Regions from separate parts of the Streptosporangium sp. NPDC053982 genome, predicted to be linked through region 3. Evidence: riboswitches for the same ligand, from Rfam matches in the RefSeq annotation. Region 3 holds a riboswitch; each other region holds the start of a gene.

Region 1 (9,899 bases), on a different contig from region 3:
CGGCGGCCGGTGACAACCGTGACGATTACAACCTCAGGTGCCCGGCGTCGATCCCGGGCGTCGTCTCGGTCGGCGGTACGACCCGGTCGGGGAGGTTGTGGTCCGGCTCCGTTGTGGGACGGCAGGTGGCGCTCGCCGCTCCCGCCGAGAAAATCATCGGTTCCTTGCCCCGCCGGGAGTCCGGCAACGGGTACGGCATTGGGAGCAGCACGGGCGACGCGGCGGCGATCGTGGCCGGGGTGGCGGCGTTGATCAGATCGAAGGAACCCGACCTGCGCGCGAGGGACGTGATCAACCGTCTGGTGAGCACCGCGCACGACAGCCCGCTCCTTTCTGACAAGGCGGCCTTCAGCCGCGGCGTCGTCGACCCGGTGCGGGCGCTGACCGCGAAGGTGAGGACCGTCAAGGCCAACCCGCTCGGCACCCCGCCCCCCTCACCCACTCCGACGCCCCGCCCGGAGCCCACCGAGGACGACGGGCCCTGGATCGAAGTCGGCGTCTCGAGCGTGCCGGGTGCGATCGCCCAGACGGTCGTCATGGTGCTGGTCCCGGTCCTCGTCGTGTTCTTCGTGATCCGCAACCGCCGCCAGGCGCGGCGCGCGGGCGCGGCGCCGGCCGTACCGCTTTCCCCGTCCGCCCCGCTCCCGCCGTACGGCGCGCCACCCGGCGGGCCGGCCGTACCGCCTTCGCCGTACGGCATGCCGCCCGGCGGTCCGGTTCCCCCGCCGGGTGGGGCGTTCCCTCCGCCCGGCCCGGCGTACCTCCCGCACGGCCCGGGATCGCCGCATCCCCATCAGATGCCACCGCCGCACCCTCACCAGATGCCGCCGTCGCCGCACCTCTCCCTTCAGGCGACCCCGTACCCGGCTCACCAGGCGCCGCCCGGCCCGGCGCGTCACCCGCAGCCGCCTCCGCACGGTACGCCGGTCCCGCCGCTCCCTCCCCGCGTGGAGCCCCCGCCGCACGCCGCACAGGGTCCGTACGGCCCGAGGCCGCCCGTGCCGGGCCACGAGCCGACCGGGCCCGACGGCACGCGTGTCCTGCCGGCCGGACCCTGGCCGCCCCCGCCGTCTCCGGGACGGGGCTGAGCGTTCCCGCGCGGCCGGGAAGAGCGGGCCGGCCCACCGGTCCCCGGAGGAGGCGCCGGGCCGGTCAGGCGTCGAAGCCGGTACCGCGGGCCACCTTCTCCCAGGCGGCGAACTCCGCGCGGGCGTTCTCCAGACTGGCCGCGATCGCGTCGGCGGCGTCGTCGCCCAGCGGGAGGCGCAGCGGGGTCTCCTCCGCGTCGAGGGCGGCCGCCGCCGCCTTGGCCGGGTCGCCGGGCTGCCTGCCGTCGGACTCCGGCAGGCCGGAGCGGACCGGGCCGACGACGGTCTCGTAGGCGGGGATGACGGCCGACTGCAGCAGGGCACCGCCGCCGGCGAAGCCCGTCCTGAACGCCCCCGGCTCCACGACCAGCACCTTGATCCCGAATTGCGCGACCTCCTGGGCGAGCGCCTCCGAGAGCCCCTCCAGGGCGAATTTGGTCGCCGAGTAGGCGCCCACGCCCGGGAAGGTGAACCGGCCGCCCATGCTGCTCATCTGCACGATCGCACCCGATCCCTGGCGGCGCATGTGCGGCAGCACGGCCCGCGTCAGCGCCGCCGGGCCGAAGAAGTGCAGTTCCATCAGGTCGCGCAGCTCGCGGTCCGAGGTCTCCTCCACGGCGCCGACCAGTCCGCGCCCGGCGTTGTTGACCAGCACGTCCACGCGCCCGTACCAGAGGACGACCTCGGCGACCACGGCGGCGATCCGGGCGGTGTCGGTGACGTCCAGCCCGACCGCGACGACCCGCTCGCCGGTCGCGACGGCGTCTCCGTCATGGAGGTGGCCGGCGAGCCCCTGATGTGGACCGAACGGGCGCCGCGCGAATGGGTGGAATGGTGGGCGGTCAACCCCCGGCCGGACGGTTCCGCCCCGCGCTGGGGGCCGACCAACGACAACGTCGAGGAGATGCTGGAGCAGGTGGCCGAGGGCGCCGCCGTCTGCTTCGCCCCGTCGAGCATGGCCCGCTACTACGCCCGCCCCGACCTGGCCTGGGTGCCCCTCACCGACGTCGAGCCGCTGCGGGTGGCCCTGGCCTGGCCCAGGGGTGCGGACGACCCGCTGGTGCGCGGATTCGCCGAGGTGGTCCGCGAGCTCGCGGAGCCCGCGACGGCCCCTCGGCCCTCCCCGCGAGGGCCGTGAAGGCGGTGTTTTTCGGCCGCGCTGGGGGGAGAACTGTCCTCCCGCCGCCTGACAGGCCAAAATTGGTCCGTGGTCAGGATCGGATCGACAGGGATGAGCGATTGCGAGCGGGGGCAACTTCCGCCGTTGCTGGGCCAGCTGTTCGCCGGCGGCGGTGAGGGGCGGGCGCTCTCGGTCGAGCTGCCTCCAGGCGACGTGGTGTGGCCCGACCCCGGTTACTCCCAGCTGATGGTCGGTTATCGTCCGGCGTTCTGGCTCAGTGACGAGCCGGTCTCCGCCGGGCTGTGGTCCGGCCTGCGGGCCGAGCACCCGCGCTCGGGCCTGTGGCCGTTGCTGCTGGAGGACTCCGTCCAGCCGTGGTCGTCCGGGCAGATCGCCCCGGACACGGTGGAGGAGATCGACAACTATCACACCGCCGCCTTCATGGCGGAGGTCTGGGCCGACTGGACCGAGAGGGCGGACGCCGAGCAGCTGGAGCTGCTGGCTCCGTTCGGCGCGCGGTGCCCGGGTCCGGCCCCCGCGGGCAGGCTCGCCACCGACCCCGACGTGGTCGCCGACTGGTACGCCGGGCTGGTCGCCGAGCGCAGGACCCCTCTGGGCCTGGTGGCCGTCGACCGGGGGGCCGACGCGCTGGCCGTCATGGGGTGGCAGGGCGCGCTGAACCACAACGAGTGGATGGTCCCGCTGGCCGCCGTGGTGCGGAGCTGGGAGGAGCGGTTCGGGGCGCGGCTGGTGGGCGTGGGTTTCAACACCCTCGACCTGAGCGTCGCGGCGCCCCCCACGACGGCGGAGCACGCCCTGCACGTCGCGGCGGAGCACTGGACGTTCTGCCCGGACAGCGTCGTCTACAGCGCCGGCACGCTCGCCGGCTACGCCGAGCAGATCATGGGCAGGAACGCCTGGTCGTTCTGGTGGGACTGACCGGGGCGGGCGGCCGTTTCCCGGGGTTCCGGGCGGGACCGCGGGCCGCGGGAAATGGCGGCGGTGAATCACCCGTATGTGGTTCGCCACGGCGTGTACGCCCTGGTCCGCGCCGGTTCAGGGGCCGATAAACCGGATCATGTGCCCTTTCTTGGCCATAGAAGGTAGATCTTCTGGTCATTCCATGGGTTCTGCTTTGCTTTGTCTGATTTGCCCGGTAGTGTCCTAGTCATCGGCAGGTGACCTGCACCCTCATCCGAGGGGGCGACCGGGCCGACGTCGAATCCCGAAGCCGTCATGGCATGGGAGCCGGGGACCCACCTTCCGGGGTGAATCCGCCGCGAACGCGGTGGTAGGGCACTCCACCGCCCGAACCCGTCAGCTAACCCGGTAGACGAGATGGAGAGGAGATCCCTCAGTGGGAGACCGCGCCACCTTCGTACCGGTATACCGCATTTCGCTGCCGGTCCTCTGAGACTTTCACATCCCCTGGGTTCTTCCGCCGCGATCGGTCGCGGCATCCCCCAGCGCTCCGTGTAGCGCCACCTGATCCATCCCTGCGCCTCTTCTTCCCTGTGAGCGCGACCCCGCCGACGCCTCCCTTCACGCATGGCGTCCGGCTGCCCCGTTCCCTCGCGAAAGAGTTCGTTTCCTCATGCCTTCCCTGGATCCCCGCACGTCCGCCCGCAAGACCCGATACGCCGTCGCCGGCCTGGTCGGCGCCGGGCTCCTCGCCTCCGCCGCCGCCGTCTCGGCCCTCCCCTCGGTCGACCGGGACGCGCCCGCCGCCTCGGCGGCCGGCGCCGGGGTCACCGCGGTGAGCGAGCCGGTCGCGGCCGCGGTCCCCGAGGCCGCCCCCGCCCAGGCCGCCGCCGCTCCCGAGCAGGCCGCTCCCGGGCAGGCCGCCGCGCCGGAGCAGGCCGCCCCCGCCAAGCCGCAGAAGGTCACCAAGACCGTCATGCTGAAGGGCCAGACCAAGGCCTCCTACTTCTGGGACGACTCCTCCGGCCGCGCCGGTGACACCGGCCTCCCCGCCAGTGGCAAGCCGATGCAGAAGGGCATGATCGCCAGCCCGAGCTGGCCGCTGTTCACCGAGGGCTACGTCATCTACAAGGGCAAGAAGGCCAAGTTCTTCGTCGGCGACCGCGGCCCCGGCGTCCCCTCCAGCAGCGGCGTCATGATCGACCTCGACGCCAAGACCTTCGCCGACCTGACCGGCGGCACGTTCAACCCCGGCACCCTCGGCGTGGACGGCAACGGCGGCATGGGCCACATCAAGGTCGACTACGTCATCACCAAGTGGGGCGACGGTCCGGGCAAGAAGAACGACCCGGTCCCCTTCTCCACCGGTGCCTGGGGCAAGCGGGACGGCGACCCGGCCAAGCCGGTCCAGATCACCGTCAAGCCGTAACCGGCCGGAACGGCGCCGCCGCACCGTCACGGCGCCGCCGCACCGTCACGGCGCCGCCGCCGGACCGTCACGACGCCGCCCCGCGCCAGGGCGGCACCGTCGGGCCGTGACGGCTCACCGGGTCATAAGGGTTCCACCGGGCCGTGACGGCCCCACCGGGCCGTGACGGCCCGGTCAGGCCGTGACGGCCGGAAGCGAAGAGCTTCACCTCAGCCTTTCCTGGACACGGGAGCGGACGCCGGCGCAGGGCGTCCGCTCCTGCTTTTCGCTCTCCGGCCCTTCGGCACGGGATGTCTTGCCCCGACCTGGGCAGAATGACATTCTGTTCCGGGTTACCGGTCCGTCGTCTCCGGGCGGCGGGAACCGTCCGGGCGGCCACCCGGCCCGCCCGGGGACGGACGGGGGAGAGGGAGCGACATGACGACGCGCGTCCGGGCCAACGGCATCGAGATCGCCTACGAGACCTTCGGGTCTCCCGGCGACCGGCCGCTTCTGCTGATCATGGGTCTCGGCGCCCAGATGATCCACTGGGACGAGGAGTTCTGCGAGCTGCTCGCCGGCCGCGGGCACCACGTGGTGCGGTTCGACAACCGCGACGCCGGCGAGTCCACCCACCTGAACGACGCCGGGGCGCCCGCCCTCGGCGGCGGCCGGGCCCCCTACCTGCTCGACGACATGGTCGACGACGCCGCCGGGCTGCTCGACGCGCTCGGCTGGGAGTCGGCCCACGTGGTCGGCGCCTCGATGGGCGGCATGATCGCCCAGGCGATGGCGATCGGCCATCCGCGCCGGGTGCGGAGCCTCACCTCGATCATGTCCACCCCCGGCCACGCGGTCGCCCCGCCCACCGAGGCGGCGATGGCGGTGCTCATGGCGCCGCCGCCGCCCGACCGCGAGGCCGCGATCCGTCAGGCGCTGAGCACCTGGGAGATCCTCGGATCCCCCGGATACCGGATGGACCGCGAGCGCGTCGCCCAGATCACCGAACTCAGCTACGACCGCGGCCTCGACCCGGCCGGGACCGCCCGGCAGCTCGCCGCGATCCTGGCCTCGGGCGACCGTACGGCGCTGCTCGGGAAGATCACCGTACCCACCCTCGTACTGCACGGCGAGGCCGACCAGCTCATCCCGGTGGCCGGGGGGATCGCCACGGCGGACGCGATCCCCGGCGCCAGACTGGTCACCTTCCCCGGCATGGGCCACGACCTGCCGCGCCTGCTCTGGCCGGCCTTCGCCGACGCGATCGGTGAGCTCACCGCCTCCGCCGAGCGGTGAGCTCCGGTACGGCCCGCGCTCCCGGTGCGCGGAGCCGTACCGGAGGATCAGACCTCGAGTCTCTCCTCGATCATCCGCAGGGTGTGCCGGGCCAGCGCCAGGTTGCCCCGGTTGCGGTCCAGCGCCAGGTACAGGAAGAGACCCTTGCCGCTCCGGCCGGTGACCGGGCGGATGATGTGGTACTGCGCGCTGAGCGTGATGAGGATGTCCTCGATGGTGTCCTTGAGGCCGAGGGAGTCCATCGTCCGCAGCTTGGCCTTGACGACCTCGGTGTTGCCCGCCGCGGCCACCTGGAGGTCCAGGTCCTTGGAGCCGCCGAGCGCGCCCAGCGCCATGCCGCTGTTGTAGTCGACGACGACCGCGCCGACCGCGCCGTCGATGCCCATCATTTCCTTGAGAGAGATATCCATGTTGCCCATGTCTGACTCCGATCAGTGGGTTGTCGATGTGCGGGACGTGAGGGCGGCCATTCTCACCGCCGTCTTGCGGCCCTCCAGGCGCAGCAGCCCGAGGTTGGTCCCGGGCCGGGCGAGCACCGTGAGGACGATCGTGGGGCCGGCGGCGTAGAAGGCCGCGTAGCCGTTGTCACCGGAGATCAGCGTCTCCTCGAAGGAGCCCTTGTCGGCCATGGCCGTCAGCCGGCTGCTGAGCGCGAGCACCGCGGAGGACAGCGCGCCGATCTGCTCGGTCTCGCCTCGCAGGTCGCTCGCCAGCGTCAGGCCGTCCACGCTGCAGGCGATGCTTCCGTTCACCTCCGGCACGCGCTCGCGCAGCAGCGCCATCTCCTCGTGCAGCCGGTCGCGCAGCAGGGCCAGTTCCCGCCGGGCCCGCTCGCGGCGCGACACCCCCTCCCCGTCCGGCGTGGAAGGGGTCTGTGCGGGGGACGCCGGTACGGTGCCCGGCGTGCCCGGCGTGCCCGGCGTGCCCGCTCCGGACGGTCCGGACGGTCCGGACGGTCCGGACGGTCCGGTGGCGGGTCCGGGAGACTCGGCGCCGGACTCGCGGAACGGCACGAGGTCCCGGTCGCGGGACGCGGCGGGATCCGGGTACGGCCGGTCGCGTGTCGGCAGCGTCGCCTGCGGTTCCCGGTCACGCGCCTCCACCGGCGGTCTCCTTCCGATCAGCTTCAACGTCCGCAACCTCAGCGGCATCGGGACGAGCTCATGTCAGTGCCTCCAGTGCGTTCCTCAGCCGGATGAGCAGGTTCACGTCGGCGGGGTCCCCGGTCGCCGCGGGGAGCCACCGCGCGGACGCGGTGCCCCCCGCGGCGCCGTCCCGGGGTTCCCCGCCCGCCCGGGGCTCCCCGGTGGTCTTCGGGCGCCGCGGCAGCGCCGGCGGGGCCGACGGCGTCTGCGGCTTCTGCGGGAGTGACGGTGCCTGTGAAGCCCGCGGCGTCTGCGGGGGTGACGGCGCCTGCGGGATCCGGGACGCCGGTGCCCCCGTCCCGGAGACGGGCGCGACCCCGGGCCGTTCGCCCGGTTCCGGGACGCGGAGCAGCCCCGCCGCGGCCAGCCGCCGTACGGCGAGCAGCACCGAGTAGGCGGGCCGGCCGAGTCTGCGCGCCAGCTCCGCGGGGGTGGCGGCGGAGTCGGCCGCGACCAGGACCTCCCACTGCAGTGAGGTCAGCACCACCCGCTGGGCGGGGATGCGCGCCAGGGGGACGACCGGGAGCGTGTCCAGCTCGCCGGACGGCCAGGCACGGTCCAACTGGGCCCTCCTCCGCTCGCACTCCCGGGACAGCCCGGCGACGTCGAAGTACCACTGGGGTCCGAGCCAGTGCCGGTCCCCGGAACGGAACCCCTTCCGGTGCGCGGCCGCGCCGGACAGGAAGTACGCGGCGTCGAGCACCGCGCTCAGCACGCAGAACTCCAGCTCGCCGCGGGTCAGCACGCCCTGCCCGACCAGCCGTTCACCGCCCGGCCGGTCCTCGGTGGCCGCCTGCCTGGCCTGCCGTACGGCCTGCGCCGGGATCCTGTCGCCCGCGGTCAGCAGTTCCTCCAGCCTTGGGACGGCCGGGGTCTCGGCGTAGGTCACCCGGCCGTCGGTCAGGTAGACCGTCCCCGCCTCGTCCAGGCGCAGCGCGCCGGTGACGCGGTCCTCGGCCAGGTCGCTGAGAACGCTCTCCATCGTCGGCATGGCGTCACGTCGTGACGAGTCGGCCGGAAATGGACCGCAGGCGGTGGCGGGCGAGGGCGAGGTTCGAGCGTTCAGGGTCAAGGCGGACATAAATCACCAGCGGGCCGTCGAAGGCCGTTTCCATCGGCCGGAGTAAATGATGTCCGTTATCCGCGGTTACGATCATGTCGTTTATTCGGATCGTTCCGCCGGGTGAATTCAGGGCGAGGCCGTCCATCGCGGCCCGCAGGGTCTCGCTCAGTGCGGCGGCCGCCCCGTCGACGTCCTCGTCGCGGCCGCCGCCCACCGCCACCGCCATCCCGCTGGTCTGGTCGATCAGCAGCGCGTCCAGCGCGCCGGGGATGGCCATGGCCTCCGTCACGCAGTCTTCGATTCCGAGCACGGGACCTCCCTCGCCGACGACTCCAAGGCGTCGCCCGGTCAGCGTAGGGACATTCCTGAGGAAGGAAGCTTTCTATGTGAAAGATAGATATGTCAGGAGGTGATATTTCCCATCCGAGGATAAGGATGTTCATCCCTAGGGGGGAAACATCATCCACCCCGGCTCATTCATCGGAGATGAGCGCTTCCTCATACGGCTTGTGAACGAGAACGTGCTTCACGTACGACTCCACCGCGGCGGTCAGCCCGACGTCACCGCCGGCCTCCTCCGACAGGAACCAGCGGTGGTCCAGCACCTCGTGGAAGAACTGGGCCGGCTCCAGCTTGCCGCGCAGCTCCCCGGGGACCGCGTCCACCGTCGGCAGGAAGACCTCCGCGAGCCAGCGGTGCGCCACGATCGCCTCGTCCTCGTGGCGCAGGCCGTGCGACACCCGGAAGGAGTCGAGATCGTTGAGCAGCCGCCTGGCCTGGTTCTCCTCCACGTCCAGGCCGGTCAGGCGCAGGAGCCGGCGCTGGTGGTGGCCGGCGTCCACGACCTTGGGACGGACGATCAGCCGCCCGGTGCCCGCCTTGCGGCGGACCATCATCTCGGCGACGTCGAAGCCCAGGGAGTTCAGCCGGCGGATGCGCTGGTCGATGACGTGCCAGTCCACCTCCTCGATGATGGCGTCGGAGGTGAGCTCGCCCCACAGGCCGTGGTAGCGGTCGCGGGCCGAGCCGGCGACCTCCTCGGGGTCGATGGAGGGGTGCAGCAGGCCGCCCGCCTGGAGGTCCAGCATCTCCCCGAAGATGTTGACGTGCGCCACGTCGATGTCGTACAGGCGCTGCCCCTCGCTGATCATCGGGTGCAGCTCGCCGGTCTCGGCGTCCACCAGGTAGGCGGCGAACGAGCCCGCGTCCCGGCGGAACAGCACGTTCGACAGCGAGCAGTCGCCCCAGTAGAACCCGGTCAGGTGCAGCCGCACGAGCAGCACGGCGAGCGCGTCCAGCAGCCGGTTGAGCGTCTCGGGCCGGAGCGTGCCCGACATGACCGCGCGGTAGGGCAGCGAGAACTGCAGGTGACGGGTGATGAGCGCGGAGTCCAGCGGCTCCCCGTCCGGGCCGGTCCGCCCGGTGACCACGGCCACCGGCTCCACCGCCGGGGTGTCCATCCGGTGCAGGTCCCACAGCAGGCGGTACTCCCGCTTGGCGTAGTACTCGCTGATCTCCTTGATCGCGTAGACCCGGCCCGACAGGCGGGCGAAGCGTACGACGTGCCGCGAGATGCCCCGCGGGAGCGAGACGAGGTGGTGCTCGGGCCACTCGGCGAGCGGCCGGTCCCAGGGCAGCCGGATCAGGTCGGGATCGCCGGGGGTGCCGGTGAGCTGCAGGGGCATGGGTCGAACCTCCGACGGGGGTGGGGCGGGGCGGTCAATCGCCGCGGCGCGGGAACTCCGGGGGATTCCGGGAACGGTGGGTCACCGCGGCGAGCTGCTCCTCGGTGAGCACCCGGGGCTCGCCCACGGACCTGGCGCGGACGTAGACCTCGCAGAGCCACTCCAGCAGCCGG
Region 2 (9,899 bases), on a different contig from region 3:
GACCGCGAACCTCATCGCCCAGGACCGCGAGTCGCTGGACGAGCCCGGGAAGATCGACAAGGGCGTCGGTTACCTCGGGGTCAGCCCGGTGGTCGTCACCGAGCGGCAGAGCCTCGGCGCGGTCGCCTCCCACATGTGGGACACCACCTCGCTGACGGCGGGCGCGCTGCTGCGCTTCCCGGAGAAGATGGTCGGCGTCTGGAACGCCGCCTTCTCCGGCCAGGAGCGCGACAAGAACGGCCCGGTGGGCATCGTCGGCGTCGGCCGCATGGGCGGGGAGATCGTGGCCTCCTCGGCCCCGCTGGAGAGCAAGGTCGTCATCTTCATCAACCTGCTGGCCGTCTTCAACCTGGCGATCGGCATGTTCAACCTGATCCCGCTGCTCCCGCTGGACGGCGGCCACATCGCCGGCGGGCTGTGGGAGGGCCTGAAGCGGGGCTTCGCCCGTGTGACGCGCCGTCCCGCCCCCTCCCACGTGGACATCGCCAAGGCGCTCCCGCTCACCTACGCCATCGCCCTGGTGATGATCGTCATGGCCGGCCTGCTGGCGTACGCCGACGTCTTCAACCCGATCCGCCTGCTGGGTTGATCTTTCGTGACCATCCGTCCCGTACGGCGCGCCGCGGGCGGGCCGTACCCGCCGTAGGGGTACGCCGTGAACGACCGGACGCCGGGAGCGGCGATCGACGTGGCGCTGTTCCGGCTGCGCCGGATCTGGGCCCGGCCGCTGCGTGCCCGCCGGGCGGGTGAGCCGCCCCGGCCGGTGCAGATGTCGAACGTGATGGTCGTGCACGCGGTGCACAAGCTGAGCCTGGACGTCCCCGAGGTGACCGTGGGCGCCGTCGCCGAGCAGCTCGACGTGGACCCGTCCACCGCCAGCAGGCTCGTCAACGACGCGATCGGCGCGGGTCTGGTGGCACGGGAGGAGTCGGCGGTGGACGCCCGGCGGGCCCGTCTCGTGCTGAGCGAGCGTGGCCGCCGGGTGCTGGAGGTGGTCGTCCGCTACCGGCGGACCTACCTGGACGGCCTGATCGCCGACTGGACGGAGGCCGACCGCGAGGCGTTCGCCCGGCTGCTCGCCCGTTTCGCGGAGGCGGCCGTCGCCCGCCCGGCCGACCTGGCCGGCCTGGACCGGATGGTCGCCGAGGCGGCGGGGACGACGGACGTCGCCGTCACCCGCCCGTGACGCCGCCGATCCCGCCGGGTCCGTCGGTACGCCGGGAAACGTCCGGCCGGGTCCGTCAGTACATCGAGATGTGGACGTGGTCGAAGTGGTTGGCGGTGACGCCGCCGCGGTCGGACATGGCGTGCCAGCCGGTGCCGCTGTTGATCCGCTGACGCCAGATCACGTACTTCACCCCGAGCCGGGTCCTGTTCTTGAGGGCCCAGGCGGCGATCTCGTCGCCGAGCCCGACGTGGGCCGCCGTGGGCGTCGATCCGCCGGTACTCATCATGAAGTCGCAGGCCCGGCCCAGCGGGTGCTCGCCGCCGTCGTTCTCCGAGCGGTAGCAGCCGACCTCGTGGGGGAGGGTGAACCGCTTCCCGACCGCCTCGCGCATGATCCGGGTACGGTCGGTGATGTTGTCGGAGCCGGTGGGCAGCTGGGGCGCCCAGCTGCCGTCGGTGCGACGGCCCGAGCCCACGGGGACGAGCGCGTCGAGCTTCCGCCTGATGTCCGCGATGGCCTTCTCGGCGTCGCGGCGCCGGGCGGCCACGGCGTCACCCTCCTCGGCGATCCGGCCGGTGAGCCGGGCGGCCTCCTCGGCCGCCCGGCCGCGCAGGTCCCGGCTCTGGGCGAAGGTCCGGAGGTGGGCGCCCTGCTGGGCGGCGAGCTGGGCGGTGACCGCCGCGCCGTCCATCCGGGGGGCGGTCAGCAGGGAGGGCAGGTCGCTCCCGCCCCCCTGCTGACCGCCCTGGTACTGGAGGCTGGCGATGCCGGCGACCTGCTTCCTGGCCTCCGCGTAGGCGCGTTCGGCCTCGGCAAGGGCGGCCCTGGCCCGGCTCTCGGCCTGCCGGGCCTCGCGCAGCGACTCCCGTTTGGCCGCGTAGTCCTCGATGAGCCCGTCGACCTTCTCGGTGAGCTTCGCCAGGTCGGCGCGCAGTTCGGACTCGGACGGCTTGGGGTCGGCGCCGGCGGGCCCGCCGGCGAGGACGAACACCAGGGCCGAGACCGCGGAGACGGTCATGGCCGCACGGCGACGGGACGTGGGGGACGGGGCCGCCACGGCTCTCCTCTCCTACCGCCTACCGGGTTAGCTGACGGGTTCGGGCGGGAGAGAGCCCTTCCACCGAAGTGGATTCACCCCGGGTGCGGTGGTTCCCCGGCTCCCGGGCGACGCACCCGGAATTAGGCATATCGGACATTAAGTCCAATGGGTGAGGATAGTAATGGTAAACGGACGGTCACGCGACCCCGTCCCGTGACCGTCCGCCGGTCATTCCCCGACCAGGGACCGCAGGCGGCGGGCCGTGTCCTCCGGCAGCACGTCGTTGACGAAGGCGCCCATCGCGGACTCCGACCCGGCCAGATACTTCAGCTTGTCGGGCGCCCGGCGGATGCTGAACACCTCCAGGTGGGCGTACGACAGATCCCGGCCGGTGTGCACCGGCGCCTGGTGCCAGGCCGCCACGTACGGCAGGGGCACACCGAAGAACCCGTCCAGGGCGCGCAGGACCCGGGTGTACAGGGGGCCGAACGCCGCCCGCTCGGCGGCCTCCAGCGACCCCAGGCCGGGAACCCGGCGATGGGGGTAGAGGTGGACCTCGACCGGCCAGCGCGCCGCGGCCGGCACGAACGCCGTCCAGTGCTCGTTGGCGGCGACCACGCGGACGCCCGCCTCCCGCTCGGCGGCGAGCACGTCGGCGAACAGGTTGCCGCCGGTCCGCCTCCGGTGCCGCTCGGCCGCCTCCAGGGACAGCCGGGTCCGGGGGGTCACGTAGGGGTAGGCGTAGATCTGCCCGTGCGGGTGGGCCAGGGTGATGCCGATCTCGGGGCCCCGGTTCTCGAAGCAGAAGACCTGCTCCACCCCGGGCAGCGCCGACAGCTCCGCCGTACGGTCGATCCACGCCTCCATGACCAGATCGACCTGCTCGGGGGACAGCCGCGAGAAGGAGGAGCCGTGGTCGGAGGTGAAGCACACCACCTCGCACCGCCCGGTCCCCGGGCGGACCTCGCTCAGCCCGCCGACCGGAACGGCGTCGACCGGCTGGCCGGAGAAGGACGGGAAGCGGTTCTCGAAGACCACGACGTCGTAGTCGGATGAGGGGATCTCGGTGAGCCGGCCGGGGGCCGAGGGGCACAGCGGGCACTCGTCGGCCGGGGGCAGGAACGTGCGGCTCTGGCGGTGCCCGGCCACCGCGATCCACTCCTCGGTGAGAGGGTCGTAGCGCAGCTCGGAGGCCGGGGGGCGGGGCGGCAGGTCGCGCAGGTCGGCCGCGCTCCGGTCGGCGTCGTCCCGCCGGTCGAAGTAGAGCAGTTCGCGGCCGTCGGCCAGGTGGGTGATCGTGCGTTTCATGAGCTCACCGTCTCGTTCCGCTGGTGGGGGTCGGTGATGATCAGTTCGCCCACCTGGGACGCCAGCTCCTCGCGGGCCTCCTCCGGCAGGCCGGAGTCGCTGACCACGACGTGCGCCTCGGCCAGTCCGGCGATCGTGCTGATGCCGACCGTGTCCCACTTGGTGTGGTCGGCCGGCACCACCAGCCGGTGCGCCGAGGCGACCAGCTCGCGGTCGGTCTCGGCCTCCAGCAGGTTGGGCGTGGTGAACCCGGCGCGCACGCTCATCCCGTGCACGCCGAGGAAGAGGGTGTCCACGTGCAGCCCGCGGATCGCCGCGACCGCGACCGGGCCGACCAGCGCGTCGGAGGGCGTGCGGACGCCGCCGGTCAGCACGACGGTGCGGTCGGCGCGGGGGGAGCGGTGGAAGACGTCGGCGACCCCGATCGAGTTGGTGATCACCGTCAGGTCGGGCACGTCGGTCAGGAAGCGGGCGAGCGTCCAGGTGGTGGTCCCGGCGGAGAGCGCCACGGCCGTGCCCGGCCGTACCAGCCGGGCCGCCCGCCGGGCGATCGCCTCCTTCTCCGGCTGCTGGCGCGCCGACTTGGCGGCGAACCCCGGTTCCTCGGTGGAGCCGGGCCCGGCGACGGTGGCGCCGCCGTGGACCTTCGCCACCAGCCCGCGCTCGGCCAGCACCTCCAGGTCCCGGCGGATCGTCATGTCCGAGACCCCGAGCTCACGCACCAGGTCGGCGACCCGGGCGCCGCCGCTCGTGCGCACCCGGTCCAAGATCGCCTGCCGCCGCTGCTGGGCGAGCATTGACCACCCCTTAAATCACCAGATTCCAGCAAATTACCACAACCATGGTAGTTGGAAGATGTTGGAACCTGGTGGATGGGAGTGGCCCGCGGGCGGGCCCGGCAGGCGTTCCCGCCGGGCGGCGGACGGAGGCCGTCCGCGAACGGATCTAGCCGTCGTCTCCGGCGGGCCGCGGCGGGCGGCCCCAGGCCGCAAGGAGACGGGTCTGCGCGTCGGTGCCCGCGGGGACCGGCTGCTGCTCCCCGATGACCCCGGCCTGCCGGTAGCCCTTCTCCGCGTCGGCGAACCAGGCCGCGCAGGCGTCGACCAGCTCCGGGTCGAGCCGCTCGTCGGCGCCGATGGCCCGGGCGAGGTCCCAGGTGTGGATCAGGACGTCGGCGAACAGCTCCGCGACGTACTCGCCGCCGGGCGCGTCGCCGAACGACAGGTGGACGACGCGGGTGAGCGCCCCGTCCTCGAACACGGCCTGCACGGCCGCGGTGGCGGAGGTGTCGAACGCCTTCAGCGCGTCGTCACCGAGCATGTCGCCGTCCAGGGCGTCACCGGTCTCGCCCACGGTCCGGTCGGCCAGCAGCAGGGGGACCCAGCGGTTCTCCCTGACCACGTGGTCGACCAGGGTGCGGACGTCCCAGTCCACGCACGGGGTGGGACGCCCCCACTGCCCGGACCCGATCCGGTGGACGAGAGCGCCGAAGTCGTCCAGCGCTCGGCGGTAGGCCTCGCGTATGTCGATGCTCATCATGTCCTCCCCGATCCTCACCTCGACCGTAACTCCCGCGGGACGAGTAGTCATCGCGTCCCGTGGGCACGGCTCCGGCGGGGCCGGGGAACAGGGCCGGGGAGACCCTACGGCAGGCGCTGCTCCACCCAGACGATCTTGCCGTCCGGGGTCGGGCGGGTGCCCCAGCGGTGCGCGAGCCAGTTGATCAGATGCAGGCCGCGGCCGGTGTCGTCGTCGCTGCCCGCCTCACGCATGACCGGGGGCAGCGGAGAGCGGTCGGCCACCTCGCACACCAGCGAGGGGCCGCGCAGCAGGCGCACCTCGACGATGCCCGAGCCGTGCTTGATGGCGTTGGTGACCAGCTCACTGATCATGAGCTCGGTGGCGTCGGCGATCGGGTCCAGCCGCCACTCCGACAGCGTCGCGCGCACGAGGCGGCGGGCCTGGGCGGCGGAGCGCGGGTCGGGGGTGAGCGTGAGCTGCGCCAGGTCCTCCTCGCCCAGCTCCCGCACCCTGGCCAGCAGGAGCGCGATGTCGTCGCGCTCGTGCCCGGGGCGCTGGGCCTCGATCGTGAGGTCGCAGACCGCCTCCAGGTCCGGGTTCTGATCGGCCAGCAGGTCGCAGACCATGCCGATCCCCTCGTCGATGTCCCGCTCGCGGCTCTCCACCAGGCCGTCGGTGTAGAAGGCGAGGACGGCGCCGTGCGGCAGGACGAGCTCGCGCATCTCCACCAGTTCGTTGCCGATGCCGAGGGGCAGCCCGGGGGGCAGCTCCAGCGGCTCGGCCCCGCCGCCGGGCCGTACCAGGACCGGCGGGACGTGTCCCGCCGAGGCGATCGCACAGGTCCGCGTGACGGGGTCGTAGGTGGCGTAGACGCACGTCGCGATCTGGCTGCCGTCCAGGTCCTGGCTCATCCGGTTGAGGCGGAACAACACCTCGGCGGGGGTGAGGTCGAGGCTGGCGAGCGTGCGGGCGGCCGTGCGGAGCTGGCCCATCGTGGCCGCGGCCCTGATCCCGTGCCCCATCACGTCGCCCACGACGAGGGCCACCCGGCATCCGGGGAGCTGGATCACGTCGTACCAGTCGCCGCCCACCCCGACCAGGTCGCTCGCGGGCAGGTAGCGGGAGGCGACCGTCAGGCCCAGGGGCTGCTGGAGGTCGACCGGGAGCAGGCTGCTCTGCAGGGTGAGCGCGGTGCGCCGCTCGCGGTTGTAGAGCCGGGCGTTGTCGAGGCAGACGGCGGTCCTCGCCGCCAGCTCCTCGGCGAGGTTGATGTCCTGCTCCTCGAACGGCTCGCTGTCCGGCCTGCGGGTGAAGACGACGAATCCGAGCACCTGGCCGCGCGCCTTCAGCGGCACGACCAGGAACGAGCTGTCCTCCAGCACCCTGGCCACCGTGTCGCGCTTGGCGAACCGCCCGATCTCCTCGGAGGTCCGGCGGCCCAGCCGGGGGTAGAGGATCGGGTTGCCGGTGGCCATGCACCTGGCGTACGGGGTCCAGGCGTCGTAGACGACGACCTCGTCCACCGGGAACGCGTCGGCGTACTCGCCGGGCGACGAGCTGGACACCCCGACCGCGATCCGCCGGACCGGCACCGACCCGTCGACGGCGCGCTGGGGGGACTCTCCCTCGGCCACCAGCCGGTCCTGCACCAGGATGCCGGCCGCGTCGGCGAACCGCGGCACGGCGACGTTCATCAGCTCCCTGCCGGTCTCGAACATGTCGAGGGTGCTGCCGATCCGCTTGCTCGCCGCGTTGAGCAGCGACAGCTGCTCGTTCATGGAGGCGGGGCTGCTCATCCGGGGGATCGCGGTGGCCGGGTCCTTGGTGACGAAGCGGCGGTTCACGCGTTCCGCCGGAGGGGGGCCGTGGTCCGCCGGGTGGCCGGGCCGCCCGCGGGTGGATCCCAGGACCGTCCGCGGGGTCCGCCGGACCCGGCGGTGGGCGGACTGGAGGGTGAGAGGCGAGCGGCGTGGGGGAGCCCGCTGTGCTCACCGCTGATGATGACGCCGTCGGACCTCGTCACGTTCCCCTCCACGAACTCGGCTACGTCCAAAGAAGAATGGTAAGGAACGATCTAGGGTCTAGGCTCATTTTTGCCGGAGATTTCGGATTATTCGCCATATGAGTCTTGTGACGCCTGTACGGCGCGGCGCGGTGTTTCGCATCCCGTGCCCCTTGGCCCGGGGACGGCCCGGAGAGCCCTTCCCCAGGCCAGGGCGGAATCCCCCGGCTCCCGGCCGCCGCGGTCCGTACGGCCCGGCCCGCCGTACGGATTGCGCCGTGAGCGCACGGGCCGAACGGATTTCGCGAGAGGGACGGCGGGGCGGAGGATGGGAGAACACCCCGGAAAAGCGGAAGACCAGGCCGTCCCGCATGGGATGACCTGGCCTTCCGTAATTCGGAGCGGACGACGGGAATCGAACCCGCGTAGCCAGTTTGGAAGACTGGGGCTCTACCATTGAGCTACGTCCGCACGAGCCGGTGCCGGTCTGGTCTAGACTTCATCCGGTCGTCAGGGCGTAATCGTACCGGAGTTCCGGACCGTGCGCGCACTCGGCGAACCGGGGTGTGGCGCAGCTTGGTAGCGCACCTGCTTTGGGAGCAGGGGGCCGCAGGTTCAAATCCTGTCACCCCGACCACGGCCGGGGCCGATCCGTACGGGTCGGCCCTTTCCCGTTCGATTTCCGTTCGACGGGGTCGGGCGGGGTCCGTGCGGCCCGGCCGGCGCGCCGGCCCCCGGGGTCCGCGGGTCCCGCCCGACCGTGATCCGGCAGGGCGAGGGTCAGCCGGTCCCGCTGAAGACGGCCCAGACGGCCTTGCCGCCGCGGGCGAGGTGGTCCCATCCCCAGCACCTGCTGTAGGTCTCCACGATGTAGAGACCGCGGCCGTTCTCGGAGATGAAATCGGGCTCCTTGGGCGTGGGCGCCTCGTCGCTCGGGTCGGCCACGGCGAGGACGACGTGCGCCGAGATGCGCATCAGCATCAGCGTGATCGGGGTGGCGTCGGCACGGACGGGCGGGCACAGTGAGTAGCGGACCGCGTTGGTCACCAGTTCCGAAACCACTAGCGCTGCGTCGTCGCCCAGTTCTGACAGACCCCAGTGGCGCAGCGTCGAGCGGGTCACGTCCCGCGCGGTCTTGACGGAGTCGGCCTGAGGGGGGAGCGGGCACGCGGTGGCGTCGGAGCCGTCGAGCCGGTCGGCCAGAAGGAGATCGTCGAAGCTGACCTCGCGGGTCGCCCGCAGGTAGTCGGTAGCCGATTCTGGCTCCTCAACCATCCTGCCGGTGCCTCCCGCCGCCATTGCCATCTCCGTACTGCCTGGTGCTGCCTGTGAATTGTCAGAGCTTGTGCACCTTAAGCCCAATATGCACTAGGCCATCATGAGTCACCGGGCCGCCCCCTGCAAGACCCAAATGCACGTGCAGTTGCAGCGTGCAGCCGCATCTTCGATTCTTGCGGGATGCTCGTTGAATCGGCCACGGCGTTGGACCTTGTCATGACGGCCGGAAGTGATGACACTGTGTGCGCTGGCCCAAGTGCACAGGGAGGCGAAGTGACGCAGATCCACCCGGGATCGGGTCCGACAGCTCTGCGTATCCTTTTGGGCTCCCAACTGCGCCGGCTGCGTGAGGCCCGGGGTCTCTCCCGTGAGGAGGCGGGCCATCTGATCCGGGGCTCCGAATCCAAGATCAGCAGGATGGAGCTCGGCCGGGTCGGACTGCGGGAGCGCGACGTCGCCGACCTGCTGACCTTCTACGGCGTCGAGGACGAGCAGGCACGCTCGGCGGTCATGGACCTCCTGTCCCGGGCCAACGAGCCGGGGTGGTGGCACCGCTTCAACGACCTGCTGCCCTCGTGGTTCCAGACCTACGTCGGGCTGGAGGAGGCCGCCTCCCGGATCCGCACCTACGAGGTCCAGTTCGTGCCCGGCCTGCTCCAGACCAAGGAGTACGCCAGGGCGGTCATCACCGCGGGAAGCGCCGGCGTCGGGCCCGAGGAGATCGAACGCCGCGTCGACCTTCGGACGGAGCGCCAGAAGGTGCTCGACCGGCCCGACGGACCGTTCTTCTGGGCGGTCATCGACGAGGCGGCGCTGCGCCGCCCCATCGGCGGCGCCGACGTGATGCGGGCCCAGCTGGAGCACCTGCTGGAGCTCATGCGGCGGCCGAACGTCACGATCCAGGTCATGCCGTTCAGCTTCGGCGGCCACAGCGCCGAGGGCGGCGCCTTCAGCGTGCTGCGCTTCGCCGACCCCGACCTGCCCGACGTGGTCTACGTCGAGCAACTCGCCAGTGCCCTCTACCTCGACAAGCGGGAAGAGGTGGACCGTTACAGCGAGGTCATGGAACGCCTGTGCGCCGTCAGCACCACCCCGGACGAGACGACCGACATCCTGCGGCGCATCATCAAGGAGAACTGAACGACCACCGGTCGCTCTGTGGTGCGCGACTGCCTTAGACTGGCCAGCGGCGCTGGACACCCGCCACGGTGGATCATGCCCTCACGGCTTGCCTGTCTCAAAGGCTGTGCCCCGCGCCGCTCATGTGGGCGCGGCGCGCGAGCTTGCCGCGGTAGCCGTACGACTTGACGCGCCCGCGATCACTCGAAGCTTGATCAAGGAGACCACCCCGTGAAGACCGCTGTCGAGGAGCTCAGCCCGACCCGGGTCAAGCTCACTGTCGAGGTGCCGTTCGAGGAGCTCGGCGAGAGCATGAAGGCGGCGTACAAGAAGGTCGCGCAGCAGGTGCGCGTCCCCGGATTCCGCCCCGGCAAGGTTCCGGCCCGCATCATCGAGCAGCGCTTCGGCCGCGCGGTGGTGCTGGAGGAGACCCTCAACGACGCGGTGCCGAAGCTGTACGGCCA
Region 3 (9,899 bases):
GCCTTGAACACGCGCGCCACCCCGGCCGCCTGCCCGGCGTCCAGCGGCTCGCGGGTCAGCGGCGGGCTGCACTCCAGGAGTTCCAGAGGTTCCACACGTCCTCCATATAGACATTCATCGAAATCGATACTTCTCTATATTGACATACATCGATTTCAGGGGGAGATCGGAGGAGTCGCGACGGAGTTCGCAACAGCGAGGCCCTCAGCCATCACGTGTGCGTGTCACCTCTCGGCGAAAAGCGCAACGCGGCCCCAGACGAACGGTGTTCCACGAAGGCGAAAGGTGAGGCCCGGGACACCGGGCACACCGGCCGCGGGTTGTGCGACCATCGCCCGGCAGCCGATGTTCCCGGGCGGCGATTCAGGTTCCGGTCGAGGTGCTGCGGCGCTCGATCATCACCACGTCCCGCCAGACGCCGTGGTGGCGGCCGATCCGCTCGCGGATGCCGACCACCCGGAAACCGAGCGCCCGGTGCAGGGCCAGGCTGGCGGCGTTCTCGGGGAAGACGCCGGACTGGATCGTCCAGACGCCGGCGTCCTGGCTGGCGGAGACGAACGCCGCCAGCAGAGCCCGGCCGATGCCCTGGGCCTGGCAGCCCGGGTGGACGTAGACGCCGTGCTCGACCACCCCGGCGTAGACGGGGCGGGCCGAGACCGCCGAGGCGGCCACCCAGCCGAGCACCTGGCCGGTGCCGGTGTCGCAGGCCACGTGGCGCAGGTGCGGCAACCTGGCCGCGGTGAAGCCCTCCCAGCTCGGGGCGAGGGTCTCGAAGCTGGCCTGGCCGGTGTCCAGCCCGGCCTGATAGATGGCCAGCACCTGTTCGGCGTCGCGTCGGCGCATCGGCCGGATCTCCACCCCCGGCGGAGCGTCGGGCCCGGCGGCCTGGGCGGTCGCCGGTCGCGCGCCGGGTTCCTCATGGCCGGCCGCGCCGGAGCGGCCCCGCCCGAAGGCATCCTGCTCGTGGCCGTCGGCCGTCCGACCGGCGGCGTCCTGGGCCGGCACGGAGCGGCGGCCGGTGATCTCATCGTGCGCCATTACCGGTGCTCCTTCACTCGCGGGTGGGCGCGGCCCCCAGGTTAGGGAAGGTCGTTGCTTCTGCGGTAGTCGTTCCACGCCCGGACGCAGAAGTCGTGGCGCCAGTCGTCCGGCCGGAAGTCGCGGCAGGCGTAGGCGGTGTCGAACCGGAGCCCCACGCCGCCGGAGCCGTCGTGGCCGCCGGGACCGGCGGAGGTGTCCCGGGCGTCACGGGCGTCACGGGCCGGGGCACCGGGGGCGCCACCGTCGGCCCGGCCCCGCGGTCCGGCCTCGGGGGCGGGCGCCCCCGGGCCGTGCCCGTGCCCGTGCCCGCGGTCGTGCGGGGCGTGCGGCGGGCGCGAGAGGCCCCGTGTCTCCCGGTGGCCCGGCCCGCCGCCTCCGGCCCCGGCCCCCGCCTCCGTTCCCGCTTCCGTCCGCGTAGCGGCCTCCGGCGTACGGCGTGCCGCGGCGTGCCGCCGCTCCTCCCCCGGGGCGCGGCCGTCCGGGGTGTCCGCCGCGTCGGCCCGGGGCCGCACCAGGCGTGGTTTCAGCTCGCGGACGACCATGACCCTGCCGGGTTCGGCGGAGGGCGTGCGGGCGGCCTGCGGCGGGTGGACGACCGCGGTGCCGTGCGGGGCGAGCGACGGCGCGGGCAGCGGGGCCGCCACGGCGGAGGGCCGGTCGTCCAGCGGGGACCGGCCGGAGGTCCAGACGCCGAGCCCGGCGGCCGCCAGGAAGGCGCCGATCAGCGCCGGGCGCAGCAGCCGGTCGCGCCGGAGACGCGGACCCGTCCAGGAACGCGGCCGTTCCCCGGCCGGGTGGCGCGGCCGACCGGCGAGGGCGATGCCGGCGTCCACCAGCGAGCCGTGCATGAACGGGTCTCCGGGGCTCTGCGCCGGACCGTCGTACCGGGCCTCGGGGCGGACCGGCGGACGGGACGGGGACGCGGCGGACCCGGGCGGGCCGCCCGGGGGCCCGCCGTACGGCATGCGACCGCGGGGGCCCGCACCGGAACCGCGCCCGCGGGCCGGACCATGATCATCCTGCATCTCGCCTCCCCGTCGCCGGATCCGATCTCCCCCCAGCCTGCCGAACATCACGGTCCGTACGCGTCAGGTAACGGCGCGCTCTTACGGAGCTGTTACCAAGGGGACACCACGAATCCCTACAGACCGGACGTATGGCCGAGATGCGGCCGCCGTGGCGACCGCCGGGAAGTCCGGTCGCCACGGCGGGCGGCCCGGTTCCCGCCCGGTCCGGGGCGGTGAGGCGTCAATTTTTACCATGGGCCCCGATCCCCTGCGGGCAGGGTGGTCCGACACCCTCCGGATCACCGGCGCGATCCGCTCCGCCGCAGGTCACTTGCCCTTTCCGTGGGGCAACGCATACCTTTTGTCATCGCGGCGCGAAAGCCGCCCCAGCGGCACGAGAGCCGCTCCATCGACCGGACCCGACGCCGTTTCCGTGGCAATGCCCGCCGACGGTGTGCGGACGCCGAATCCGCGCCTTCCCAGCGGAACCGGGGACCCACCTTTTCCGGGGTGAATCGGACGATCTCCCATCGATGCGTCCGTAGGGCACTTCCATGCCCGAACCCGACAGCTAACCCGGTAGGCGACATGGAAGCAAGGAGCCGACACCCCATGCGCAACCCCCGGATCAGCACGCTCGGAAACCGTCTCGGCCTGGCCCTCGCGGGCACGGTCCTGACCGGCGCCGCCCTCGGCGGCATCGCCCCCGTCACGGCCTCCGCCTCGCCCGCCGGGCACATCGCGGCCGCCCAGCGCGTCTCCCAGCAGGAGGCGGGCCCGCTCACCTACGGACTGGACGTCTCCAACTACCAGCCCGCCTACGACTGGAGCGTCAGCTCCGCCCAGTTCGGCATCATCAAGGCCACCGAGGGCACGACGTTCCGCGACCGCTCCTTCGCCAGGCACTGGAGGGAGCTGGACAAGAAGGGCATCGTGCGCGGGGCCTACCACTTCGGCCACCCGGGCAACGACCCGATCGCCGAGGCCGAGCACTTCCTGTCCGTCGTGGACGCGCAGCCCGCCAGGCGTGGCGACCTGCTCGTCCTGGACCTGGAGGCCACCGACGACCGCTCCGTCGAGCAGGTCAACGCCTGGGCCAAGGCGTGGCTGGCACACGTGAAGGCCAGGACCGGCGTCACGCCGATGTTCTACAGCGGCCTGAACTTCGCCGAGACCTACGGCGCGGGGTTGGAGCAGTACCCGCTGTGGGTGGCCGCCTACGGCCGGGAGAAGGGCGCCGTGACGCCCCCGGCCGGCTGGAAGGCGTGGACGATCCACCAGTACTCGGACTCGCCCATCGACCAGAACGTCTCCGCGCTGAGCCCGGACCAGCTCCGCGCCCTGGGCCGCCGGTCGGCGTGACCGGCGGGCCGGGGCGCCGGCCGGCCCGGTGTCCGTCCCACCCGGACCACCGGGTGGGACGGACACCGCCACGCCCGCCCTCGGCGGTCAGGCGTCCCAGGTGACCGGGAGGCTCTTCACCCCGAAGATGTCCGCCACCTCCGGGCGCAGCGCGACCTCCTCCGCCGGTACGGCCAGGCGCAACGAGGGGAAGCGGTCCAGCAGCGCGGGGAACGCGACCCGCATCTCGACCCGGGCCAGCTGCTGCCCCAGGCACTGGTGGACGCCGTGGCCGAAGGCCACGTGCCCGCCCTCCCGCCTGCGCAGGTCGAGCACGTGGGGGTCGGTGAAGCGCTCGGGGTCGCGGTTGGCGGCGTGGTTCGACAGGACGACCGTCGTACCGGCCTCGATGATCCGGCCGCCCAGCTCGACGTCCTCCAGCGCCGTCCTCATGAACATCTTGGCGACGGTCAGATACCGCAGCAGCTCCTCCACGGCCCCGTCGGTGAGCGCCGGATCGGCGCGCCACGCGGCGAGCTGCTCCGGCTCGCGCAGCAGCGCGAAGGTGCCCAGCGCCAGCATGTTCGCGGTGGTGTCGAGCCCGGCCGCCAGCAGGATCAGGCTCATCCCCCTCAGCTCCTCGTCGGTCAGGTCGCCGTCGGTGAGGTCGCTGAGCACGTCGTCGGTCGGGGCGGCGCGCTTGGAGGCCACCAGCTCCGCGAGGTAGCCCTGGGTCGCGGTGTAGGCCGCGAACAGGTCCTCGTCGCTCGTCTCCCCGTTGAGGAACTTGTCGATGTTCTCCTGGAAGGAACCCCGGTCCTCGTACGGCACGCCCAGCAGCTCGCAGATCACGACGGCGGGGATCGGCTTGGCGAACGCGGTCACCAGGTCCGCCGGCGGCCCGGTCTTCTCCATGGCGTCTAGGTGCTCGGCGGTGATCTGCTCGATCCGCTCGGTGAGCAGGCGCATCCGCCGTACGGTGAACTTCCCCATCAGCGGTTTGCGGTACCGGCTGTGCCGCGGGTCGTCCATGAGGATGAACTCGCCCGGTCCCGCCGGAGGGACGGTCTCCACGCCGCTGTAGTCGATGTACGGGTGATGGAGCATGAACTCCTTGCGCGAGCTGAACCGCGGGTCGGCCAGGACCGACCGGACCAGGTCGTACCCGGTGACCAGCCAGCCCCGGTGCCCGTCGGGGAAGACGTAGCGGCTGATGGGGCCCTGCTCGCGCGCCTCGACCAGCTCCGACGGCGGGTCGAAGGGACAGCCGGGCCGGCGCTCGGCGGGCAGCCCGGTGACGGTGTGTTCCATGGTGGTTCCTCTCGTCGGCCTTCAGGGCCGGGTCTCAACGGCGTCCACCATCGCCCGCCGCGCTGACACCGGGCCGTCGCCGTACTGACACGGCCGCTGACACGCCCGCCGGCGCCGCCCCGCGCCGGACCCGGTCGCCGCAGGGACCCCGGCGGCGTCCGCGCCGCCGACCGGCGCGCGACGCTCACGGGCCGAGGGCGGTCTCGGCCAGCTCGTGCCAGTCGCGCCGCCGCCCGTCGCGGATCGCCTCGGCGAACGCGGTCCCGCCGAGGCGGCTCCGTGCCTCCCCGGCGATCCTGGAGACGTCCGGCTGCGAGAGATCCGGGGTGCCGCGCACGGCGTCGCTCGCCGCGAGCAGCCGCGCGGCCCGCTCGTGGTCCCCCCGGCGCAGCGCGAGATCCGCGATCCCGACCAGCACCCCGGCGATCGCCTGCGGATATGCCGTCTCCACGGCCGCGCGGAGCGCCTCGCTGCGGTGCGCGCGGGCCTCGTCGAGGTCATCGGCGAGGTAGCCGTACAGGTCAGAGGCCCTGACGCGGAGCCAGACGTCCGGTTCCCCCTCCTCGCTCAGCGTCGCCCGGGCCGCGGCCAGGTGCCGGCGCGCCTGGTCCGGCTCGCCGCGCCAGCGCGCCAGTTGCGCCTTCGAAAGCGCCAGCTCGGCGAGCACGTACGCGTCCGGCCAGGCGATCCCGTCCGCGCACCGCTGCGCCTCGGCCATGGCGGAGGCGCAGGCCCGCTCATCGCCCAGCAGCCAGTACAGCTGGGCCTGTCGCGCCCGCAGGCCGACCACGTCCTCGGCCGCGCCGACCTCGGTCAGCGCCACGACGGCCTCCTCGTAGTGCTCGCACGCGCGCGCGAACTCACCGCGCATGGCGAGCCGGTCGGCCAGGAAGGCCAGCGCCAGCGAGATCCCCGACCGTTCTCCCAGCGCGCGGAACTCGGCGAGGGCGATCCCGGCGTCGGCGTCCACGCCGGTCTCGTCGCCGCCGTGGGTGAGCCGCAGCCGGCCGCGCGTGAGCCTGGCCTGCGCGCGCACCCACGGATCGTCGTCGGCGATGAGCGGCTCGAACGCGGGCAGGAACTCCGCCGGCTCCCGCAGCATCCGCTCCAGCGGCGCGACGAACCCCAGCAGCGGGTTACTGTGCCCGCCGCGCCGGGTGAGCCGGTGCGCCCGCAGGATCCACTCCCGTGCCCGGTACTGGTCGCGGCCGGGCCCGGAGGTCGCGAACACCGTCACCAGGAGGTACGCCATCGCCCGCACCTCGTCGGGCACCTCACCGGGCGCCTCGTCGGGCAGTGAGGCCGCCGCGACGCTCAACTCGGCGCCCTCGGTCCGGTACCCGCTGAGGAACCAGTACCAGCCCACCGCGGTGACCAGCCGCATCGCCTCCCCTGCCCATCCGGCGGCGATCGCCCGGCGCAGGGCCGCGCCGATGTTGTCGTGCTCGGCTCTCAACACGGCCAGCCACTCCAGCTGCCCGGCCCGGCGCAGATGCGGCTCGGCCGTCTCGGCCAGTTCGGTGAAGTGGGCGAGGTGCGCCCGGTGCGCCCGCTCGATCTCCCCGGCTTCGGCGAGCCGGTGCGCCGCGTACTCCCCGATGGTGTCGAGCATCCGGTAGCGCGGCGCGCCGTCGCCGCCGGCGATCAGCAGCGACTTCTCGGCCAGCGCGGTCAGCAGGTCGAACACCTGCTCCCCGCCGGACGCGCCGTCCCCGCACACCCGTTCGGCCGCCTCCAGGCTCGCCCCGCCGGAGAACACCGAGAGCCGCCGCAGCACGCGGCGTTCGGCCTCGGTCAGCAGATCCCAGCTCCAGTCCACGACCGCGCGCAGCGTCCTGTGCCGGGGAAGCGCCGTACGGCTGCCGCCGTTCAGCAGGCGGAACCGGTCGTCGAGCCGGTGCGCCAGCTGGTCGACGGACATGGTGCGCAGCCGCGCCGCGGCCAGTTCGATCGCCAGCGGCATCCCGTCGAGAGCCCGGCAGATCCGCGCCATGGCCGACAGGGTGCCCGCACCCGTGCCGATGTCCTGGCGCACCAGACCCGCACGGTCCCGCAGCAGCCGCACCGCGGGCGAGGACCCGGCCTCGGAGGGGTCCGCTCCCTCGGCGGGCGACGCGAGCGGTCCGACCTGCCACAGCACCTCCCCGATGATGCCGAGCGGTTCCCTGCTCGTGGCGAGGATCCGCAGCCTCCGGCATTCGCCCAGGAGCCGGTCCGCGAAGGCCGCGGCGGCCTCGATCACGTGCTCGCAGTTGTCGAGAATCAGCAGGGTCGCGCGCTCGCGGAGCGCGGCGGCGAGCCGGTCCGCCGGTTCCCCGCCCCGCGCGCCGCCGAGCAGGCCCTGGTCGCGCAGGCCGATCGCGGTGAGCGCGGCCTGCGCGAGGTCGCCGTCCGCCCGCACCGGGGCCAGCTCGACCAGCCACGCCCCGTCCGGCAGCCCGGCGAGCATCGTCCGGGCGGTCTCCGTGGCCAGCCTGGTCTTGCCGGAGCCGCCCGGCCCCGTCAGGGTGACCAGCCGGTGCCCGCGGACGAGGGCGGCGACCGCGGAGACGTCGTCGTCCCTGCCGACGAAACTCGTCAGCTCGGCGCGCAGGTTCGTCCCGCGGTTCTCCGTACGCCCGCCCGGCTCGCCCGGCTCGCCGCGGAGCAGCGCGACGTGCAGGGCGGAGAGTCCGGCCGACGGGTCGGCGCCCAGCTCCTCGGCGAGCCGCTCGCGTGTCCGCCGGTACACGGCCAGCGCCTCGGCCGTGCGCCCCGCCTCGGCGAGCGCCCGCATCAGGGCCGCTGCGAACCCCTCCCGCAGCGGATACGCGGCGACCAGCCCGGTCAGCTCGGAGACCAGCTCCGGACCGCGGCCGAGGCGGAGGTCCGCCTCCACCCGGTCCCCCAGCGCGGTGACACGGAGCTCCTCCAGGCGCGCGACCGCGGCGTCGAACGCGTCGCTGTCGCGCGGCGCGATGTCCGCCATGGCCGTGCCGCGCCACAGCGCGAGGGCCGAGCGCAGCAGCTCCGCCCGCGCCGCGGGCCCGGCGGCGCGGGCCAGGCCGGTCAGGTGCTCGAACCGGCACACGTCCACGGCGTCGGGGTCGACGACCAGCCGGTACCCGCCGGAGTCCGCCTCGATCGCACCGTCCGGCAGCGCCCTGCGCAGCCTGGACACCAGTGCCTGCAGGGCGTTCGCCTCGTCCGCGGGCGGCCGCCGCCCCCAGATCCAGTCGACCAGCCTCGCCCGCGTGACGGCCCGGCCCGGTTCGAGGGCGAGTACGGCCAGCAGCGCGCGCAGCCGGACCCCGGGGACCTCCACCACGGCCCCGTCACCGTTCCGGACCTCGAACGGTCCCAGCAGCCCGACTCGCACACCGGTGATTGTCCCGCACACCGGCGACCGTCCCCGGACTCCGGAACCGGTCCCCGGGGGTGAGGCGGACACGGCCCGGTGAGGGCCGCCGGTGGTCCGGCCGCTGACGGCCGCCGATCGTCGATGGTCATGTCCCGCCGGTCCCCGCCCCGCCCGTCCCCGCCCGGCCGGGCCGGTTCTCCCGCAGGAGCGAACGCAGCCCGGCGGTGTCGATGATGTGGGCCATTCTCGGGAGGACGCCGGTCATCAGGGTCCGGTGGGTCTCAGGGTCCGGGTCGGCGACGCCGTCGGAGAGGACGTGGAGCCGGTAGTCGCGGTCGGCGGCGTCGGCGACGGTGGACAGCACGGCGCCGCCGGTGGCGACGCCGGCGATGACCAGAGTGGTTATTCCGCGCTCCCGCAGCCGCCGGTCCAGGTCCGTCGTGGACAGCGCGCCGTAGCGGGTCTTACGGACGGTGATGTCACCGGGCGCGGGGGTGAGCCGGTCGTGGAAGGCGGTGCCGGGTTCCTCGTGGTGCATGAGGCGCTGTTGCGCGATGAGGGAGAAGGTCCTGTTGGCGGGCGGGACCGCCGCCCAGTCGGCTTCGGTGAATCCGACTCGCACGTGGGCGATGACGGCGCCGTGCGCCCGCATGTCGGCGACGGCGCCGGCCACCCGTGACGGCAGAGCCTCCGGATCGCCCGGGAGCGAGGCCAGGATTCCCCGCTGGCAGTCCAGGACGAGCAGCGCGGCCGTACGGGGGTCCAGGGCCGGGGTCGTGACGGTCATTCTCTCTCCTTGGATGATGAGGGACACCCTGGCGCGCGGGGTCGCGCGCCAGGGCCGATCAGGCGTGATCCGGCTCCGGCTCCTGTTCCGGCTCCGGCTCCGGTTCGGTGAGGGGCGCCGCGGCGCGGCGGGGAAGCAGCAGCGGGGTCGCCAGCAGGAGCACGCCGGCCAGGCCGATGGCCGTGCGCGGGCCGAGCAGGCCGCCCAGCACTCCCCAGACGGCCGTCAGGAGGGCGGTCGAGACCCTGGTCGTCACCGTCCAGGCGGACAGCACGCGGGTGACCCGGCCGGTCGCGGTGCGCTCCAGACGGTAGGCGGCGTGAACGGGGTTGAAGACCCCGCAGCAGAGGATGAGCCCGAGTTCGACGCCCATCACCAGCAGCAGCCCCCCGGTGCCCGGCCCCGTGAAGGCCAGGCAGACGGGCCAGAGTGCACGCAGCGCCCCGGTCACGACCAGGACGCGGTGCCGTCCGAACCGGGTGACGAGGGGACGGGCCAGTCGCGAGCCGAGCAGCCCGCCGATCGCGGGCGCGGCGAAGGCGAGGCCGTACTGCCAGGGCGCGAACCCGAGCTCGCCGAGCATCAGGACGGCGAGCAGCGCGTCGATGGCCATCACCAGGCCGTTGAACAGGGCGGTGTTGAGGAACAGCGGGCGCAGTGCCGGGTCGGCGAGGATGTACCGCCAGCCGTCGAGCAGGTCCCCGGCCCGCATGCGCGTGGCCTCCCGGCGTTCGGGCGGCGGCTCGTGACCGCCGATCGCACGGATGCCCAGGGCCGAGAGCAGATAGCTGGCCGCGTCGGCCGTCACCGTCGCCACCGGGCCGAGAAGCCCGATCGCGGCCCCGCCCAGCGGCGGCCCGATGATCGTGGCCGTCCAGGACGTGGCCTCGAACCGAGCGTTGGCGACGAGCAGGTCCCCCGCCGGCAGCAGCGTCTTCAGGTACGCGCCGGAGGCGGCGCGGAAGATGATGTCGGCCGCGGTGACGACGACCGAGACCAGCAGGAGCTGGACGAAGGAGAGCACGCCGAACGCGAAGGCGGCGGGGATCGTCAGCAGCGCCGTGAACCGGAG

What was found. A riboswitch is a leader RNA that binds a small molecule or an ion and turns the genes downstream of it on or off. The one in region 3 is predicted to bind cyclic di-AMP.
Region 1: linked by a shared signal. The riboswitch ahead of ACZ6W9_RS27875 (hypothetical protein) and the one ahead of ACZ6W9_RS10270 (glycoside hydrolase family 25 protein) in region 3 are both predicted to bind cyclic di-AMP.
Region 2: linked by a shared signal. The riboswitch ahead of ACZ6W9_RS36660 (VldE C-terminal domain-containing protein) and the one ahead of ACZ6W9_RS10270 (glycoside hydrolase family 25 protein) in region 3 are both predicted to bind cyclic di-AMP.

What each region holds. Positions count from the first base shown of each region.
Region 1 covers NZ_JBVJKQ010000016.1:14,145-24,043, forward strand. The annotation lists gene ACZ6W9_RS27855 (S8 family serine peptidase) at 1-1,088, shown strand, start outside; gene ACZ6W9_RS27860 (SDR family NAD(P)-dependent oxidoreductase) at 1,153-1,782, opposite strand; gene ACZ6W9_RS27865 (LysR substrate-binding domain-containing protein) at 1,867-2,226, shown strand; gene ACZ6W9_RS27870 (DUF4253 domain-containing protein) at 2,320-3,147, shown strand; cyclic di-AMP (ydaO/yuaA leader) riboswitch at 3,416-3,559, shown strand; gene ACZ6W9_RS27875 (hypothetical protein) at 3,803-4,558, shown strand; gene ACZ6W9_RS27880 (alpha/beta fold hydrolase) at 4,976-5,833, shown strand; gene ACZ6W9_RS27885 (hypothetical protein) at 5,881-6,252, opposite strand; gene ACZ6W9_RS27890 (roadblock/LC7 domain-containing protein) at 6,265-6,936, opposite strand; gene ACZ6W9_RS27895 (hypothetical protein) at 6,995-7,969, opposite strand; gene ACZ6W9_RS27900 (roadblock/LC7 domain-containing protein) at 7,974-8,351, opposite strand; gene ACZ6W9_RS27905 (DUF4032 domain-containing protein) at 8,515-9,726, opposite strand; gene ACZ6W9_RS27910 (class II aldolase/adducin family protein) at 9,761-9,899, opposite strand, start outside.
Region 2 covers NZ_JBVJKQ010000034.1:1,794-11,692, forward strand. The annotation lists gene ACZ6W9_RS36650 (M50 family metallopeptidase) at 1-589, shown strand, start outside; gene ACZ6W9_RS36655 (MarR family winged helix-turn-helix transcriptional regulator) at 656-1,186, shown strand; gene ACZ6W9_RS36660 (VldE C-terminal domain-containing protein) at 1,242-2,186, opposite strand; cyclic di-AMP (ydaO/yuaA leader) riboswitch at 2,228-2,364, opposite strand; gene galT (galactose-1-phosphate uridylyltransferase) at 2,436-3,515, opposite strand; gene ACZ6W9_RS36670 (DeoR/GlpR family DNA-binding transcription regulator) at 3,512-4,312, opposite strand; gene ACZ6W9_RS36675 (TIGR03086 family metal-binding protein) at 4,461-5,051, opposite strand; gene ACZ6W9_RS36680 (ATP-binding SpoIIE family protein phosphatase) at 5,159-6,880, opposite strand; tRNA gene ACZ6W9_RS36685 (tRNA-Gly) at 7,439-7,509, opposite strand; tRNA gene ACZ6W9_RS36690 (tRNA-Pro) at 7,599-7,675, shown strand; gene ACZ6W9_RS36695 (ATP-binding protein) at 7,819-8,313, opposite strand; gene ACZ6W9_RS36700 (helix-turn-helix domain-containing protein) at 8,590-9,456, shown strand; gene tig (trigger factor) at 9,667-9,899, shown strand, end outside.
Region 3 covers NZ_JBVJKQ010000005.1:145,983-155,881, reverse strand. The annotation lists gene ACZ6W9_RS10285 (ArsR/SmtB family transcription factor) at 1-95, opposite strand, end outside; gene ACZ6W9_RS10280 (GNAT family N-acetyltransferase) at 364-1,038, opposite strand; gene ACZ6W9_RS10275 (hypothetical protein) at 1,080-1,889, opposite strand; cyclic di-AMP (ydaO/yuaA leader) riboswitch at 2,500-2,649, shown strand; gene ACZ6W9_RS10270 (glycoside hydrolase family 25 protein) at 2,661-3,410, shown strand; gene ACZ6W9_RS10265 (cytochrome P450) at 3,498-4,700, opposite strand; gene ACZ6W9_RS10260 (AfsR/SARP family transcriptional regulator) at 4,885-8,058, opposite strand; gene ACZ6W9_RS10255 (cysteine hydrolase family protein) at 8,186-8,827, opposite strand; gene ACZ6W9_RS10250 (MFS transporter) at 8,886-9,899, opposite strand, start outside.